DNA from 2 places in the Leifsonia sp. 10L418 genome. Region 1 is predicted to be linked to the other one. Evidence: predicted binding sites of a transcription regulator. Region 1 holds the regulator's gene; the other holds the start of a gene.
What was found. Region 1 encodes LexA, which represses DNA repair genes until DNA is damaged. Its sites were predicted from a motif close to TCGAACANNTGTTCGA; they were not measured.

Region 1 (8,829 bases):
TCATACCGCTAGCCTATTCGGCTGCGCCGGGCGCGACACGCAGGCCCGCCAGCGCGCTCAGGAAGGCTGTCGTCTCCGCTTCGGTTCCCGCACTCACGCGCAGGTGGTTCGGGATGCCGATGTCGCGGATCAGCACGCCCTGGTCGAGGAGCGCCTGGAACGTGGCTTTCGGGTCGTCGACCCCACCGAACAGCACGAAGTTGCTGCCGCTGCGGTGCGGTGAGTAACCGAGGTTCCGAAGCTCAGTCACGATGCGATCCCGCTGCACCCGGATGTCGTCGACCATCGAAAGCATCTCCGGCGTGTGCGCGAGCGCCGCGTTCGCCGCGGCCTGCGTCAGCGCCGACAGGTGGTACGGCAGTCGAACCAGGCGCATCGCATCCGTCACCGCCGGGTCGGCCGCCAGGTAGCCGACGCGGGCGCCGGCGAAAGCGAAAGCCTTGCTCATGGTCCGCGAGACAAGCAGGCGCGGGCGCCCCTCGAGCAGTGTCAGAGCGGATGCCTCCCCGTCGGCCGCGAACTCGGCATAGGCCTCGTCGACGAGAACGATGCCGTCGGTGGCGTCGTAGACGGCGGCAATGGTCTCCAGCGAGAGCGGCGTGCCGGTGGGGTTATTCGGTGAGCACAGGAAGACCAGCGAGGGGTTGGTCTTCGTGACCCACTCGACGGCGGTCTCCGGGGACAGCTCGTAGTCGGCATCCCGCTCTCCGGCAATCCAGTCGGTGCCGGTGCCGGAGGCAAGAATCTGGTACATCGAATAGGTCGGCGAGAATCCCAGCACGCTGCGGCCGGGGCCGCCGAACGCCTGCAGTACCTGCTGGATCACTTCGTTCGAGCCGTTCGCCGCCCAGATGTTCTCGGGGGTGAGGCCGTGACCGAGGTAGACGGCGAGGTTCTCGCGGAGCTCGGTGAATTCGCGGTCGGGGTACCGGTTGACGGTCAGGATCGCGCGAGCGAGAGAGGCGACGATGTCGTGAGCAACAGCCTCGGGAATCAGATGCGTGTTCTCGTTCACGTTGAGGGCCACCGGAACGTGAAGTTGCGGGGCACCATAGGGAACGAGTCCGCGCAGATTGTCGCGCAGGGGAAGGTCATTGAGGCTGGTCACCCGAGCAATATTACCGGGCCGCCGTGGGCGTCAAAGGCGAGATGCCGACACCAGAACACGGGGCAGGGGCCGGGCGGGTCCGGCAGCGCAGCCGGGGTGGTGCTGACTAGTCGGTGGCCGGAAGAGCGAGGCGCTGGCCGGGCTCGACGGAGGCTGAGTCAAGCTGGTTGAGGGCGACGATGTCAGCGATGACATCGCGCGGGTCCGCTTCGGGGGCGATGGTCTCGGCGAGCTGCCAGAGGGACTGACCGGCCGAGACGGTGACGTAGTCGAACGTGGCCGTACCGCCGGTGCCGTTGGAAGCGATTGCCGCTCCCCCGTTGATGGTGACGACGAAGGCGCCGACAACGAGCGGGAGTGCCGCCATCGTGCTGAAAACAATACGACCACGTCGGGTCAGACGCAGACGGGTGGTGCCAATGGAGCCGTGCGGAGCTGCCGTGCTGACTGCTGTGCTCATGTTGAACCTCCTGGTAAGTACGGGTCCGGCTCCCGGGGAAGGGAGTCGCATCCGAATCTATGTTCCGAATATATATTCGATTGTTCGAAGAATCAAGCCTCTTTACGGTTGTTCTTCGAAACAATCGGGCAACACACTCGAAGAAGTGTTTGTTTTCCCGGGGTGCGGGGATACAGTTTTTCTTGACGGATCGAACACAACCAGACACCTCTGACATTCGAACGGAACGGCCGTCGCTGCCGCAGGAGTAGCGGCGCGGTCTGAGCAGTGGCGCAGTTTGAGACGCACAACATCGGCACGAGGAGCGAGTGACATGACGAAAGAGACAAGCGGCCCCCGCGAACGCGGCGGCACCCGTCGCCGAAAGAGCCTGAGCGAGAAGCAACTGGCAATTCTCGACGTGATCTCGCGTTCGGTCAGCAGCCGCGGTTATCCGCCGAGCATGCGCGAGATCGGCGATGCCGTCGGGCTCGCCTCGCTCTCGAGCGTGACTCACCAGCTCAACCAATTGGAGTTGAGCGGCTACCTGCGTCGCGACCCCAACCGTCCGCGTGCACTCGAAATCCTCATCGAGCTGCCGCAGTCCACCGACGACAACTCGGTCGGCGATGCCGATTCGTCGGCGTCGAACGCGCAGATCGGTGACGCAGCGATGGTTCCGCTTGTCGGTCGCATCGCCGCCGGCATCCCGATCACCGCGGACCAGCAGATCGATGAGATCTTCCCGCTTCCTCGCCAGCTCGTGGGCAAGGGCGACCTCTTCATGCTCAAGGTCGTCGGTGAGTCAATGATTGACGCCGCCATCTGCGATGGCGACTGGGTGGTCGTACGACAGCAGAAGACGGCGGAGAACGGCGAGATCGTCGCGGCCATGCTCGACAACGAAGCGACAGTCAAGGTGTTCCGTCAGCGTGACGGCCACACCTGGTTGCTCCCCCGCAACACCAACTTCGAGCCCATCATGGGCGATCACGCCGAAATCCTCGGCAAAATTGTGGCGGTACTCCGCTCGGTCTAGCCCTGCCATCCCCGCGAAACAGCAATTGTCGGAGCCTCAACTCGTACCAGGCTCCGACAATTGCAGTTTCGCGAGAGAACTAGCTAGCGAACAGGGGCCTCCACGCGCGCCCGCACGATCTGCGTGGCCTCCACGATATTGGCCAGGGATTCGATCGTCTCGTCGTACCCACGGGTCTTGAGACCGCAGTCCGGGTTGATCCAGACCTGACGCCCCGGAATCGACTCCAGGGCCCGCTCGATCAACTCGGTCACCTCGGTGACGCTCGGCACACGCGGCGAGTGGATGTCGTAGACGCCCGGGCCGATTCCGTGATCGAAGCCGCTGGACTGGATGTCGCTGACGACCTCCATGCGCGAGCGGGCCGCTTCGATGCTCGTCACGTCGGCATCGAGATTGCGAATCGCCTCGATCACAACGCCGAACTCCGAGTAGCAGAGGTGGGTGTGGATCTGGGTGACCTCCGCGACGCCGGCGGTGGCCAGCTTGAACGACCCGACCGACCAGTCCAGGTAGTCGGCCTGATCCTTCTTCTTGAGCGGAAGCAGCTCGCGCAGCGCCGGCTCATCGACCTGAACGATCGTGATGCCCGCCGACTCCAGGTCGCCGATCTCGTCGCGCAGGGCCAGCGCCACCTGGCGAGCTGTCTCACCGAGCGGCTGGTCGTCACGCACGAAGGACCAGGCCAGGATCGTGACCGGACCGGTCAACATCCCCTTGACGGGCTTCTCGGTCAGCGACTGCGTGTAGACCGACCAATCGACGGTGATCGGCTTCGGTCGGGACACGTCTCCCCAGAGGATCGACGGGCGCGTGCACCGGCTGCCGTAGGACTGCACCCATCCGTTCTCGGTGACGGCGAAGCCGTCGAGGTTCTCGGCGAAGTACTGCACCATGTCGTTGCGCTCTGGCTCGCCGTGAACGAGGACGTCGAGTCCGAGTTCGTGCTGCAGGTCGACGACGCGAGCGATCTCGGCGCGCATCAGCGCGGTGTACTCGTCGGCCGTCAGCTCGCCCTTGCCCAGCTGGGCGCGGGCGCGTCGGATCTCACCGGTCTGCGGGAACGAACCGATGGTCGTCGTCGGCAAGAACGGCAGGCCCAGTGCCTCCTCCTGGGCGGCCGCGCGAGCGGCGTAGTCACCCCGGTTGAAGTCGGCCTCGGTCAGACCGGCAGTGCGGGCGCGTACGGCGCCGTCGCGAACACCCGGTGCAGCCAGCCGGGCGGCCAGTGCAGCGGATGCCGCCTCGAGTTCGGCCTGGATGGCCGATTTGCCTTCGGTCAGGCCGTGGGCCAGGGTTGCCACCTGATTCACCTTCTGGTCAGCGAAGGCGAGCCAGCTGGTCAGATCGTCGCCGAGTGAGGATTCGTCCTGCACGTCGTGGGGCACGTGCAGCAGCGACGTCGACGTCGACACGGCCACGCGCGGGCTGAGCTTCGCCACGGCGCCGACGGTGTCGAAGGCCGCGGCGAGGTCGCCACGCCAGATGTTGTGACCGTCGATCACGCCGGCGACGAGCACCTTGTCGGCCAGGCCGGGAACGGCATTCGGCACTGATCCGCGCACGAGGTCGAGGCCGATGGCTTCGACGGGCGACGCGGCCAGCACCGGCAGAGCGTCGTCGAGGCTGCCATAGGGCGCGGCGAGGAAGATCGCGGGGCGCGGCTCGAGCGTTCCGAGAACGGCATAGGCACGCTCGGCGGCGGCGAGAAGCTCGGCGCGCGGCACCTCGATGCTCTCGCTGACGAGGGCAGGCTCGTCGAGCTGCACCCATTCGGCGCCGGCCTCGGCGAGACGCTGCAGCAGGGTGGCGTAGACCGGCAGCACGTCGTCGAGGCGTGACAGCGGCACGAAGCCCGCCGGCGCCTCATCGCTGGGCTTGCTGAGTGCGAGGAGCGTGACCGGGCCGACGATGACGGGCCTCGTGAGGTAGCCGGCGGCCTTGGCCTCCGTGAATTCCCGCACGATTCGGTCGCTGGCGAGAACGAAGTTCGTCTCCGGCCCGATTTCCGGCACGAGGTAGTGGTAGTTCGAGTCGAACCACTTCGTCATTTCGAGCGGCAGGTTGTCGCCCTCGCCGCGCGCCAGCGTGAAGTAGCCGGCCAGGTCGATCCGGCCGTCTGAGTCGACGAGCGCGGAAAACCGGGAGGGGACGGCGCCAACGGTGACCGCGGCATCCAGCACCTGGTCGTAGTACGAGAACGACTCGGGGATCGACGAGTCGGCCTGGCCGAGACCCAAAGCGACGAGGCGCGCGCGGGTGGCGTCGCGGAGCCCGGCGGAGGTGGCCTCCAGCTCAGCCTCATCGATGCGCCCGGCCCAGAAGGCTTCGACGGCCTTCTTCAGCTCGCGGCGACGACCGATACGTGGGTAACCGAGGATGGTGCCGGTCGGGAATGCGGGAGTGGTTGTCATGCTCGTTCCTTGACTGTGAGGGCAGATACTGCGGTGGATTGGCTGTCGAATGGTTGGTAGTCGGCGGGGAGTGCCCCGGCCCGGTCGAGCACCGAGAGCACGGTGCGGTGCTGGTTGAACGCATAGAGGTGCAGGCCCGGGGCCCCGCCGGCCAGGAGCTCCTGGGCCAGATTGGCCGCATGGCTGATGCCGATCTCGCGCTGGCCTTGCTCGGTCGGCTCGATCTCAAGCTGGATCGAGAGCTCGGAGGGCAGCTCTTCGCCGGACAGCTGCAGGATACGGGTGAGGCGTGCGGGGCTGGTGACCGGCATGATGCCGGGCAGAATCGGGAACTCGACGCCCGCCTGCTTGGCCCGCTGGATGAAACTCAAGTAGTGGTCGGCGTGGAAGAACAGCTGAGTGATCGCGAGGTTCGCTCCGGCAGCCTGCTTGGCCAGGAGTGTGTCGATGTCCTGAGAGGTCGAGCGGGAGCGGGGATGGCCGTTGGGGAACGCGGCGACGGCGACGCGCACCTTGTCGCGCTCCGAACTGACGGACCGCGCGCCGGGCAGGCCGGGGATGACGCCCTCGCGATACGGCACGCGCTCGGCCTGCACGCGGTGGATGAGCTGCACGAGCTCCCCCGCGCTCTTCAAATCGCCGAGGAACACTTCCCCCTCCGGTGTGCCCTCCGGAGCGTCCCCGCGCAGCGCCAGAAAGCTGCGCACACCGGCATCCAGAAACTCACGGATGAGGTAGTTGGCTTCGGCATGCGAGGAACCGACACAGGTGAGGTGTGCCATCGGCTCGACGCCAGTGGCCTGCAGGATGTAACTCAGCACGTCGAGGGAGGAGGTGCGAGACGATCCGTTTGCCCCGTAGGTCACCGAGATGAATTCGGGCCGGGCCGCAGCCAGCCTGTCGATGGTGCTGTGCAGTGCTGTCGCTGCGGCATCCGTTCGAGGCGGATACAGCTCAAACGACACCGGAACGCGGCGAGGACAGTCTGGGTCCTTCGTCGTAGTCATGAAACCTCATTTGGCATAGGTGCTGCCGCAGCCGGGCAGCCGCGGACCGCCAACACAGGGCTGGCGATTTGTCGCGGGCGGGTGCCGGGCTCGGCTGTCGCTCCATGCCGATCAGAGTGGTCTGGTCGGCAACGATTGCAGCGACTCTAACAACCGAAAAGCCGATCCAAATGAGTGTGACCGAATGTTTCACGCGGTCGTCGAATGGAGGTCAGAAACGCAGCGCCGAGCGCTGCGACTGTGACCGAATATTTCACGCGGTCGCCACAATTCGTGTTGTCGCCGCCGTCGCGGGTCGGCGGCGACTCAGCCCCTCGCAGTGGCCGCATCGGTCGGGTCGACGGTGCTCAGGTACGCGCGCTCAGGTGCACGCTCGGGTGCACGCTCGGGTGCACGCTCGGCTGACGTAACGGCCCGTCGAGGCCGCCACGTCAGCCCGTGAAAGTTACGCGGTGACGGCGGGAACGACCCGGAATTCCGCAAACTGCGGCGCAATGTCGGGGTTCACCATCGCCTTGACCTCGGTTCCAGTCTCGGCGTATGCGGTCGAGAGAACCCGCCCGTGCTGGTGCAGGGCGGAGATCAGGTCACCACGCTCGTAGGGGATCAGCAGGTCGAGTTCGACCTGCGGGGTGGGGATGAGGTCGGCGATCGCCGCGAGCACCTCGTCGATGCCTTCGCCGCTGCGGGCCGACACGAAGATCGCCCGCGGTTCGAGGCCGCGCAGCAGCAGCCGGTCGTCTTCGCTGACCAGGTCGCTCTTGTTGAACACCACGATCTCAGGGATCTCGCGGGCCCCCACCTCGCCGATGACGTCGCGCACGGTGGCGAGCTGGCTGGCGGGGTCGGGGTGCGAGCCGTCGACGACGTGCACGATGACGTCGGAGTCGGCAACTTCTTCGAGCGTCGAGCGGAAGGCCTCGACCAGCTGGTGGGGCAGGTTGCGCACAAATCCGACGGTGTCGGTGAGCGTGTACAGGCGGCCGTCAGCCGTCGTCGATTTGCGCACCGTCGCATCCAGTGTCGCGAACAGTGAATTCTCGACCAGCACTCCGGCATTGGTGATGCGGTTGAGCAGGCTCGATTTGCCGGCGTTGGTGTAGCCGACGATGGCAACGGATGGCACGGCGTTGCGCTTGCGGTTGGCCCGCTTGGCCTCACGGGCCGGCTTCATCTCGACCATCTGCTTGCGCAGCTTCGACATGCGCGTGTGGATGCGACGACGGTCCAGCTCGATCTTCGTCTCACCGGGGCCACGGGAACCCATACCGGCTCCGGTGCCACCCACCTGGCCACCGGCCTGGCGGGACATCGAGTCGCCCCAGCCGCGGAGGCGTGGCATCAGATACTGGAGCTGGGCGAGTTCGACCTGCGCCTTGCCCTCCCGGCTCTTCGCGTGCTGGCTGAAAATATCGAGGATGACGGCGGTGCGGTCGATGACCTTCACCTTGACCGCGTCTTCGAGCGCGCGTCGCTGGCTCGGCGCCAGCTCGGTGTCGGCGATCACGGTGTCGGCGCCCATCGCCTGCACAATCGCGGCGAGCTCCTGCACCTTTCCCTTACCGAAATAGGTGCTGGGATCGGGCTTCGCCCGGCGCTGCATCAGGCCGTCGAGCACTGTCGCTCCGGCCGTCTCCGCAAGGGCGGCGAGCTCGCGCATGGAGTTCTCGGCGTCGTCGATCGTGCCCTGCGTGTAGACACCGATCAGAATGACGTTCTCGAGACGCAGCTGGCGATACTCGACCTCTGTGACGTCTTCAAGTTCGGTGGAGAGTCCCGGAACCCGCCGCAACGCATTGCGGTCGGCGCGCTCCAGCTGCTCGCCGTCGTATCCGCCGTCGGCAGAGTCGGCCTGCAGAGCCTGCGCGGTTCCGCTGGTGAAAAGCGAGTAGCCGGAAGCCCGGGAGTCAGCGCTGGCCAACACCCGCGCAACTACGTCGTCGTCGTCGTGTGGGGCAGTGGATTCAGTCATCGCTTTAACCCTAGTTCCTCGAACTCCGATAGTTTCCTACTATGGCACCAGAGCACTATTTCTCGTCTGCATCCGATAGCGAACTCAAATTGCGGCAGATCTCTGTGCAACTCGCCGGCCGTGAGTACACGGTGACGACGGCCAACGCTGTTTTCAGCCCGGAACACATCGATACTGGCACACAGGTTCTGCTGAACAACGCTCCCCCGCCCCCGAGCGACGGCGATTTTCTTGACATCGGATGCGGGTGGGGGCCGATCAGCCTGCACCTCGCGTTGACCTCCCCCGACGCCCGCATCTGGGCTGTCGACGTCAACGAGCGCGCCCTCGACCTCGTGCGGCGCAACGCCGCAGCACTCGGACTCACCAACGTGACCGCGGTTCTGCCGAAGGAAGTTCCGGCCGACCTCACTTTTCGCACGATCTGGTCGAACCCACCGATTCGGGTCGGCAAGAACGAGTTGCACAACCTGATGACGACCTGGCTGCCGCGGCTGCAGCCCGGATCGGATGCCTGGCTCGTCGTGCAGAAAAACCTCGGCTCCGACTCGCTGCACCGGTGGCTCGACGAGGAGCTGAGCGACGAGTACACCGTGTCGCGGGCGACCACGAGCAAGGGTTTCCGTGTGCTGAGGGTGAACCGGGGCGCGTAGCACTTAGCACTTAGCGCTCCCCGTTCCACTTCGCCCCGTTCTCGACCTGAGGGCCCCTGATCAATCCGGACGAGCCTCGGGTACCGAATTCAGGAGCGGAGGTGTGTCGCGGCCCTTTTGGGCCGGTTTTTCACGCGACACGCCTCTCCGTTCCTGAATTGGGTACCGGGCAGCAGCCCAGGTATCCGGTGGCCGAG
Region 2 (8,829 bases), on a different contig from region 1:
CGCCATCTCCAAGGGCGACGCCGGAATCTTGATCACTCCGAACGGCCCTGGTGTCGAAGACGCCCTCGTCAAGGCACGCGATGCCGGACTCTACGTGATCGCGCTCGACACGGCGCCGTCCAACCCCGACTCCGTTGACATCACCTATGCCACAGACAACTTCCTCGCCGGCCAGTACATCGGCGAGTGGACGGCAGCCAAGCTCGGCGGCGAGAAGGCAACAATCGCCATGATCGACCTCTTCGACGACAAGATCGTCTCCGTCGACGTCGACCGCGACCAGGGCTTCCTCGACGGCATGGGCATCGACCTTGCCGATCCCGCGAAGAACGGCGATGAGGCCGACAGTGGAAAGTACAGTGGCGGCGAGTACGAGATCGTCGGCAATGCGGCCTCGCAGGGCGCTGAGGACGGCGGCCGTTCTGCCGCAGAGAACCTCATCAGCAAGAACCCGAAAATCAACGTCGTTTACACGATCAACGAGCCAGCCGCCTACGGCGCATCCCAGGCGCTCAAGGCGGCGGGAATCACCGACGCGATCGTGGTGTCGATCGACGGCGGATGTGCCGGCGTCGGCCAGGTTGAAGAAGGCATCATCAACGCAACGAGCCAGCAGTACCCGGTGAAGATGGCAGAACTCGGTGTGCAGGCGATCGTCGACCTCGTCGCCAACGGCACCAAGCCGGAGGTCACCCAGGGCCTCGACTTCTACAACACCGGGGTTGCTCTTGTCACCGACGACCCGCAGGCCGGCGTCGACTCGATCGACTCGACCGAAGCACAGACCATCTGCTGGGGCTAGCCACGCCCCGCCACGAGTAAAGCGGGTTCGGGGCGCCGCCCACGCGGTCCCCGATCCCCGCCGCCTCACCACCACCGCACGAAACCATCGGAGTTTTCACGTGAGTCAACAAACCAGCGCGGTTGCACCAGAAACCGCAGCGATTGATCTGGCCGAGGAGTTCCTCGACCGCACGACGCCCCTCAGCCGCGTTCGAAATGCGCTGCACCGCTACCCGGCAATCAGCCCGGCCATCGTCCTTGTGCTCGCGGTGATCGTGTTCGGGCTGCTCAACGAGCGCTTCCTGAATCCGGCCAACCTCTCGCTGATCACCCAACAGGTCGCGGTAGTCGGCACGCTGGCCATTGCACAAACCCTCATCATCTTGACGGCCGGAATCGACCTCTCCGTCGGAGCCGTCATGGTGCTGAGTTCCATGGTCATCGCCCAGAGCACCGTACAGGCGGGGCTGCCCGCCATCCTCGGGCTCGCCGCCGGCCTTCTCGTCGCCCTCGGCGCCGGCGCCCTCAACGGGTTCCTGGTGACGAAATTCCGTCTTCCACCATTCATCGTCACCCTCGGAACGCTCAACATCTTCGTGGCGCTCACGCTTCTCTACTCATCCGGTGCCACGGTGCGTGGCGCGGAGATGCCCGCGCTGCTCACGTGGACGGGCGAGACCTTCCAGGTCGGAGGAGTGAACTTCACAATCGGCGTCGTATTGATGCTCGCGGTTTACATCATCGTCGCCTTCATTCTCGGTCGAACGGCCTGGGGGCGTCACGTCTACGCGGTCGGTGACGACAAAGAGGCAGCACGTCTCGCTGGCATCAGTGTGAACCGAGTGCTGATGAGCGTGTACTTGGCCGCCGGTGCGATCCTCGCCATCGGCGCGTGGATTCAGATCGGCCGGAGCAATGCGGCTTCCCCGAACGCCGGGCTCGACCTCAATCTCGACTCCATCACCGCCGTGGTGATCGGAGGAACCAGCCTGTTCGGTGGCCGCGGCACCGTCTGGGGCACCCTGCTGGGTGCGCTCATCGTGGGCGTGTTCCGCAACGGCCTCTCCCTCGCCGGGCTTGACGTGCTCTGGCAAACCTTCGCCGTCGGTGTGCTCATCGTCGTCGCGGTCTCGGTCGACCAGTGGATTCGAAAGGTACGCAAATGACCCTCAGCACGCCCACCCAGCAGGCAGACGATGCCGCGGCCACAGAATCCCGCACGCCCATCCTCCAAGCAAAGCGCCTCGTCAAGACCTTCGGTCGAGTCGTCGGCCTCGATGGCGTGAGCTTGGAGCTCTACCGCGGCGAGGTTCTCGCCATCATCGGAGATAACGGTGCAGGCAAGTCGACACTCATCAAGTGCCTGACGGGGGCCGAGATCCCTGACGAAGGTGAGCTCTTCCTCGAAGGCCAGAGGGTCAGCTTCAAGCGCCCGCAAGACGCGCGCGCCGCCGGCATCGAGACCGTGTACCAGAACCTCGCCGTCTCGCCGGCGCTCGATGTCGCCGCGAACCTGTACCTCGGACGCGAGATTCGCAAGGCAGGTGTTCTCGGCTCGCTGTTCCGCATCGTCGACACCAAGGGTATGAGGCAACGGGCTCGCGCCGAGCTCAACGAACTCGGAATCACGACGCTGCAGGACGTGACCGTTCCCGTGGAGAACCTTTCTGGCGGCCAGCGCCAGGCCGTCGCTGTGGCGCGTGCCGCCGCATTCGGTTCCAAGGTCGTCGTGCTCGACGAGCCGACCGCTGCGCTCGGAGTGCGGGAATCGAACCAGGTGCTGGAGCTGGTCAAGAAACTGCGCGACCGAGGCATCCCGGTCATTCTCATCAGCCACAACATGCCGAACGTGTTCGAGGTTGCCGACCGCATCCACATTCAGCGTCTTGGCAAGCGTGCGGCCACAATCACTCCGCAGTCGCACTCGATGACGGATGCCGTCGCCATTATGACCGGGGCGCAGCGCGCGTGAGCACGCCAGTTTCAACCGGGACGGTCGCCCTCTCTGCAGAGTTCGCGGCCGTTCCGGGGCGCGGGGGTGAAGTCGAGAAGTTGATCGCTGCATTCGCCGACGTAGTTCGTGCGGAGCCCGGCAATCTAGTCTTCGACGTGTATCGCAAAGTCGACGCGCCCGATTGCTTCTTCGTCTACGAGATCTATCGTGACCAAGCGGCGTTTGAAACCCATATCGCAGCCGACGCGGGCGCCGTGTTCAACGCGGCCCTCAACAAACTCACCGTCGGCGACGGATCAACGCTCACCTTCTTGCGCGCAGTCGGCGGGCTCAACTGAGTGGTTGTCGCGGCGTAGTGGTTGTCACGGCGTAGTGGTGCTGCAGAGCGCGGTGCACGCTGACAGTGCGGGGCTCGGGACCTGCTTCGACCGGTTTCGACTCGACTACCGGCGGAATCGCCGCGGGCATCCTGGTGATGCTCGGCGCTGCACTTGCCTTCGTCGCAGCTCGACGTCGCACGGCGTAGCTCGACACTGCTAGTTCGAGATAGTGGGAACAGGCTCGACTCTTCGGAGTCGGGCCTGTTCTGCGTTGCTCTCGGTGATCGAGCTTGTCGAGATCCCGCGAGCCGATGCCTGAACGCGCCCCGGTGATCGAGCCTGTCGAGATCCCGCGAGCCGGCCTCTGAACTCACCCTGTTCTGAGGCTCACTCCTCACGTTTCCGAGCTTGCTCCTCCACAGAACACATGTTAGAAAAGTTATCCACTGATCCTGAGAAAAACTCGTATTCCAGTTCTGATTTTGAGAGAATTGAAGCATGGAATCAGAGCCTGTTTCCCTCATCATTACCCCGACCACCGACACTCCGGTGGCCGCGGTCATGGCGCAGGTTCAGGCGCTTCTGGTCGACGTGATGGCCGACCTTCAGCCCCATTTACTCTCCGACGATGACGTTCTCGGGAGCTTGGGGGCGATGGAGGCCGTGGGCCGCCTGGTTGATGCCGGCCGGGTCGCCCTCGCCGCCGATGTCGACGCGCGCTCCGACACGAGAACCCAGAACGAGTCTCTGGCCCGCACGCGCGGCTGTGCCACCGGCACCGACCTGATCACGATGGTCACCCGGGTCTCCGCCCGGGAGGCGAAACGCCGGGTCAGGCTCGGCGCGAAGACCCGGATCACCCAGGTCGTCGGCGCGACACTGCCACCGCGCTACCCGGTCGTCGCCGACGCGCTGACCGCCGGGATCATCGGCGTCGACGCGGCCGAGCAGATCGTCACCGGCCTGACCGACCTACCCAGCTTTCTCGCCCCGGACGCCGTCGATGCGGCCGAACGCGGTTTGGTCGCCTCGGCGACCGGCACGGTCACGGCCGAGAACGCGGGCCTGCCGAATGCGGGGTTCGCGTTCCCGGCCGACCTGATCCGCGGGCAGGTGCTGCAGTGGAAGGCGCTCCTCGACCCCGACGGCACCGCCCCGGCCGACGGGACCGCAATGGAGGTGCGCAGCACCGTCGGCTTCGGCCAATTCCGTGACGGGCTCTACCCCTTGCGCGGTGGGGTCACCCCGGAACTCCGCGGGGTGATGAACGGGATCTTCGACACCTATCTCAGTGCTCATTCTCAGCCCGTTCCGGCCGAGCCCGGCCGGTTCCCGACCGCCGAGGAACAAGCCACCCAGCAGGCCGAGGAGCAGGCCCGGATCGACGCCGGCGAGGTCATCCCCGGCGCCGACCAGTTCGAGGCGCTCGATACCCGCACCGGCGGCGAGAAGTGCGCCGACATCCTCCGCGGCGTGTTCGATGCCGCCGCGCGGGACGCCGGCACCCCGACGATGGGCGGGGCGGCGCCGACCGTGATGGTGCACGTGAATGCGACCGACCTGATCGATGGCACCGGGGTCGGCTGGGCCGACGGCGTCGAGGCGCCTCTGTCGATCAGCACCGTTCAACGCCTGGTCTGTGCCGGGGGGATGCAGAAGATCGTCTTCGCCGCCAACGGCGAAATCCTCCAACTCGACATGACGACACGGTTCTTCACCCGGGTGCAACGCCGGGCGATCCTCGCCCGCGACGGCGGCTGCGTCATCCCCGGCTGCCTCTCCCCGCCGAACTGGGCGGAGATGCACCACGTCATCCCCTGGTATCGCGGCGGCCCAACGAATGTCAACAACGGTGTCGCGCTCTGCTGGTACCACCACCACACGATCGACACCTCCGGCTGGCTGATCCAACTCGTCGACGGGGCCGTGCAGGTCAAGGCACCACCCTGGATGGGACTCGGCGGAGACTGGCTCCCCGCCAACCAGCACCGCGCCCACACCACACTCGGCCGGTAACGATCGGCACACCGGGTCTCGACAGGCTCGACCACCGGGATGGCCGCGTTCCCGAGATCGGCACACCGGGTCTCGACAGGCTCGACCACCGGGACGACCGCGTTCCCGAGATCGGCTCACGGGATCACCGGAACGTTAGCGCTGAACGACTCGCCACACCTCGAGGCCGACACCGGCAAGCGCATAGATCCCCAGTGGAACCATCAAGCACCACTCCCGCCAGGAGCCTGTGTTGCCGAGAATCGGCAAGGCAAAGTACCCGCCTTTGGACCAGAGGGCCTTGAGCAGTGGAGTCCGAGTGACCAATCGGGGTGCCTTGACTTTCAGCGGCCAGAACAGCGGGAGCCCTCCGGTGGTCAGAAAGTCGCCGGCGAGATGTGCGGCCCAACCGATGGCGATGCAGAGTGGCAGCCACTCCCACTGGTGCGGGCTCAGCCAGCTGATCAACGCCGCGATCGTGCCTCCGATCGCCCAGGCTTGGCACCATCCCGGCACGACAGTCAGCACCTTCACCGCGAATGCCAGTAGCGCAGCGGCGGCGATGGCCGATCCGACGAAGACCGCTCCGGTGCTGTCCTCGGCATACCAGCTCGACTGAGCGAGCCAGAGCGCGGTGCCGAGAACCAGAATCGCGGAGAGCAGTGAATGGGTGCCGTGGCGATGCCCACCTGACGCGGCACGGACGGCTCCGGTCGCGAGCCGTCCGACACCCGGCAGTGAATGGGCGATCGTCGCATTGTGGTGATCGGCATCGGGCAACAACGCTGCGCCGGCGCAGACGACCGCGCCGAGCACGATGCTCACCGGGCCGAGCGGATGCCAGCCCAAAGTCGGAATCTGAGTGGCGGTGGAGGTCACGGCGACCCACGCGGCGGCGCCGGTGATCGCGTGATGGGTTCCCATCATGGTGGTGCTGCTTTCGGGTCAACGGGCTGTAGCTTCGTTGCCCCGGGTTCTCCGGTCACGCCCACCACAAGCATGACAGCCACCACTGACACGACCCATGTGAGCGAGGAGTGCCCGGCCGGAGCCGGCCGAAGTCGGGCGACGTCCTACGCGTCAGGAGTGAAGCGATACCCCATCCCGGCCTCAGTCAGCAGGTACCGCGGTCGTGACGGGTCCGTTTCAAGCTTCTTGCGCAACTGAGCCAGGTAGAGACGAAGGTAGCCGCTGTCACCGGTGTGGTTCGGCCCCCACACCCGTGTGAGTAGCGCCTCCCGCGTGACGAGTCGGCCGGGGTTGCGCAGCAGCTCCTCGAGGATCAGCCACTCGGTGGGCGTCAGCCGCACTGCCTCCGTCTGTTGGCCGGAAGCCCCGTCAACGGTAGCCCCGTCAACCGTCATCCCCTCGCTGGCGGCTCCATTGGCCACGACTCGAGTGACCTGCTTGGCCGCCAAATTGACGGTGATGTCGCCGAAGCTGACCACCGGTTCGTCATCCGGCGCGACAACGCGGCGCGTGAGCGCACGGATGCGCGCAAGCAACTCATCGATCGAGAACGGCTTGGTGACGTAGTCGTCGGCGCCCGCATCGAGAGCGTCAACCTTGTCTGCGGCGCCACTGCGCCCCGACACCACGAGAATTGGAACCTGCGACCACCCGCGCAACGCGGTGATCACCCCGATGCCGTCGATGTTCGGCATGCCAAGGTCGAGCATCACCAGGTCAGGATGGTGCGCGATCGCCGCGTTGAGCGCCGCAGCACCGTCGTCGGCAGTGACGATCTCGTAACCGCGTGCACCCAGGGTGATGCGCAGGGCGCGCAGAATCTGGGGGTCGTCATCGGCGATGAGAATCTTCATGCGTCTGCCTTTGTTGGTGAGCCTGGTGAGCCTGGTGAGCCTGGTGAGCCTGGTGAGCCTGGAGCGTCTGGAGCGTCTGGAGCGTCTGGTGCATCTGGTGATCCCAATGCACCGGGAATTTCTGGAGATCCGGTCGCGACGGCCGGCAGCGAGATCACCATAGTGAGCCCGCCTCCCGGAGTATCATCGGCCTCGAGCGTTCCACCCATCCCCGCGACGAACCCTTGCGACAGAGCCAGACCGAGTCCGAGCCCGGTGAGATTGTCGGTGTCGCCGAGGCGCTGGAACGGAATGAAAACCACATCGCGGCGGTCTGCCGGGATTCCGGGTCCGTGATCGATCACCCTGATCTCCACCGTGCCGGCGAATTCGCTCGCCGAGATGCGGATGCGCCGCCCAGTGGGGGAGAACCTCGTCGCGTTGGCCAGCAGATTGACGATGACTCGCTCGAGCAGCCCCGGGTCGGCCAGGATCAGGCTGAGATCTGCAGGCAGGTCGAGTTCGACGTCGTCGGGCCCGAGCCCCAGCTCGTCGAGCGCCGGAAGGATGACCTCCGCCGCTTCAACCGGCTCGGCCGCAATGGCCAGCGCACCCGCCTGCAGCCGGCTGACGTCGAGCAGGTTCGTGATGAGCGCGGCGAGAGAGTCGAGGCTTTCACCGGCGGTCTCCAGAAGCTCGGCGCGGTCGTCCGCCGAGAGCGTCACATCCGTCGCCCGCAGCCCGCTCACCGCAGCCGTCGCAGCAGACAACGGCCGACGCAAGTCATGACCGACCGCGGCGAGCAAGGCGCTCCGGATGCGATCGGCCTCGGCCAACGGACCGATCTCGCTGGCCGTCTTGGCCAGGTCGTTGTGCTCGAGCGCCGCATCCATCTGGCTGGCAATGACGGTGAGCAGCCGGCGTTCCGACGATTCCAGGTCCGCGCCGTGAAGCTCAAGCACTGCCCGCTCGCCGACCGGAATGGTCGAGGTGTGATCGTCGGCGTGCGACTCGCCGTCTTCATAGACGACCGTGTCGCCGACCCGCAGCTGCACAGCGGTGAGGGAGAACGCCTCGCGCGTGCGGGTGACAAGCGCCTGCAGGGCATCTTCGCCGCGCAGCACACTGCTCGAGACGGTGGCCAGGAGTTCGGACTCGGCCGCCGCCCGCTTGGCCGTGCGCCCTCGCCGCGCGCTGATGTCGACCACATAGCTGACGAGCACCGCGTTGACGATGTAGAGCACGAGGGCGAAAAGATGCAGGGGCTCCGCCACGGTGATCGTGTAAAACGGCTCGACGAAGTAATAGTCGAGGGTGAGCCCCGACAACACGGCGGCGAACAAGGCAGGCCACATGCCGCCGACGAGAGCGACCAGAACGACGAGAAGCTGGTAGCTGAGCACATCACTGGTGATCGACTCGGTCGTGCGAAATGACACGAGCAGCCAGGTGAGGAGCGGGCCGCCGATGAGCGCGAGGGCGAAGCCGAGGATGCGCCGACGCAGCGAGAGAGCACCGCCGAGGCGGGGAAGCGCGAACTTGCCGCCCGCCGCCGAGTGGGTGACGATGTGCACGTCGATGTCGCCGGATTCCCGGATCACCGTCGACCCGATGCCCGGCCCGGTGAAGGCGGCCATCAGCCGGGTGCGCCGGCTGACGCCGAGCACGAGTTGAGTGGCGTTCGCGGCCCGGGCGAATTCGACGAGCGCGCGCGGGATGTCGTTGCCGACGACCTGGTGGTAGCTGCCACCCAGTTCCACAGCCAGGGCACGCTGATCGGCAAGGGCCTGCGGATGCGGCGTGCGCAGGCCGTCCTGACTGATCACGTGCACGACGAGCAACTCGCCGCCGGCCGAGCGGGCGGCGATGCGCGCGCCCCGGCGGATCAGGGTTTCCCCCTCGGGGCCACCGGTCAGCGCGACGACAACGCGCTCCCTGGCCTCCCACTTATTGCTGATGCCGTGCTCGGTGCGAT

Region 2: a site for LexA is predicted at 3,477-3,492, ahead of AC1DCF_RS08810 (HNH endonuclease signature motif containing protein). Genes of this name have one in related genera too.

The regions. Positions count from the first base shown of each region.
Region 1 covers NZ_JBFTJN010000004.1:274,424-283,252, reverse strand. Annotated here, with positions in the region: gene hisB (imidazoleglycerol-phosphate dehydratase HisB) at 1-4, opposite strand, end outside; gene AC1DCF_RS11530 (histidinol-phosphate transaminase) at 14-1,108, opposite strand; gene AC1DCF_RS11525 (LysM peptidoglycan-binding domain-containing protein) at 1,215-1,568, opposite strand; gene lexA (transcriptional repressor LexA) at 1,882-2,586, shown strand; gene metE (5-methyltetrahydropteroyltriglutamate--homocysteine S-methyltransferase) at 2,670-5,000, opposite strand; gene AC1DCF_RS11510 (methylenetetrahydrofolate reductase) at 4,997-6,007, opposite strand; gene hflX (GTPase HflX) at 6,453-7,979, opposite strand; gene AC1DCF_RS11500 (class I SAM-dependent methyltransferase) at 8,021-8,632, shown strand.
Region 2 covers NZ_JBFTJN010000003.1:182,794-191,622, reverse strand. Annotated here, with positions in the region: gene AC1DCF_RS08830 (substrate-binding domain-containing protein) at 1-802, shown strand, start outside; gene AC1DCF_RS08825 (ABC transporter permease) at 903-1,949, shown strand; gene AC1DCF_RS08820 (ATP-binding cassette domain-containing protein) at 1,946-2,755, shown strand; gene AC1DCF_RS08815 (putative quinol monooxygenase) at 2,752-3,075, shown strand; gene AC1DCF_RS08810 (HNH endonuclease signature motif containing protein) at 3,556-5,073, shown strand; gene AC1DCF_RS08805 (metal-dependent hydrolase) at 5,209-5,979, opposite strand; gene AC1DCF_RS08800 (response regulator) at 6,126-6,875, opposite strand; gene AC1DCF_RS08795 (DUF4118 domain-containing protein) at 6,872-8,829, opposite strand, start outside.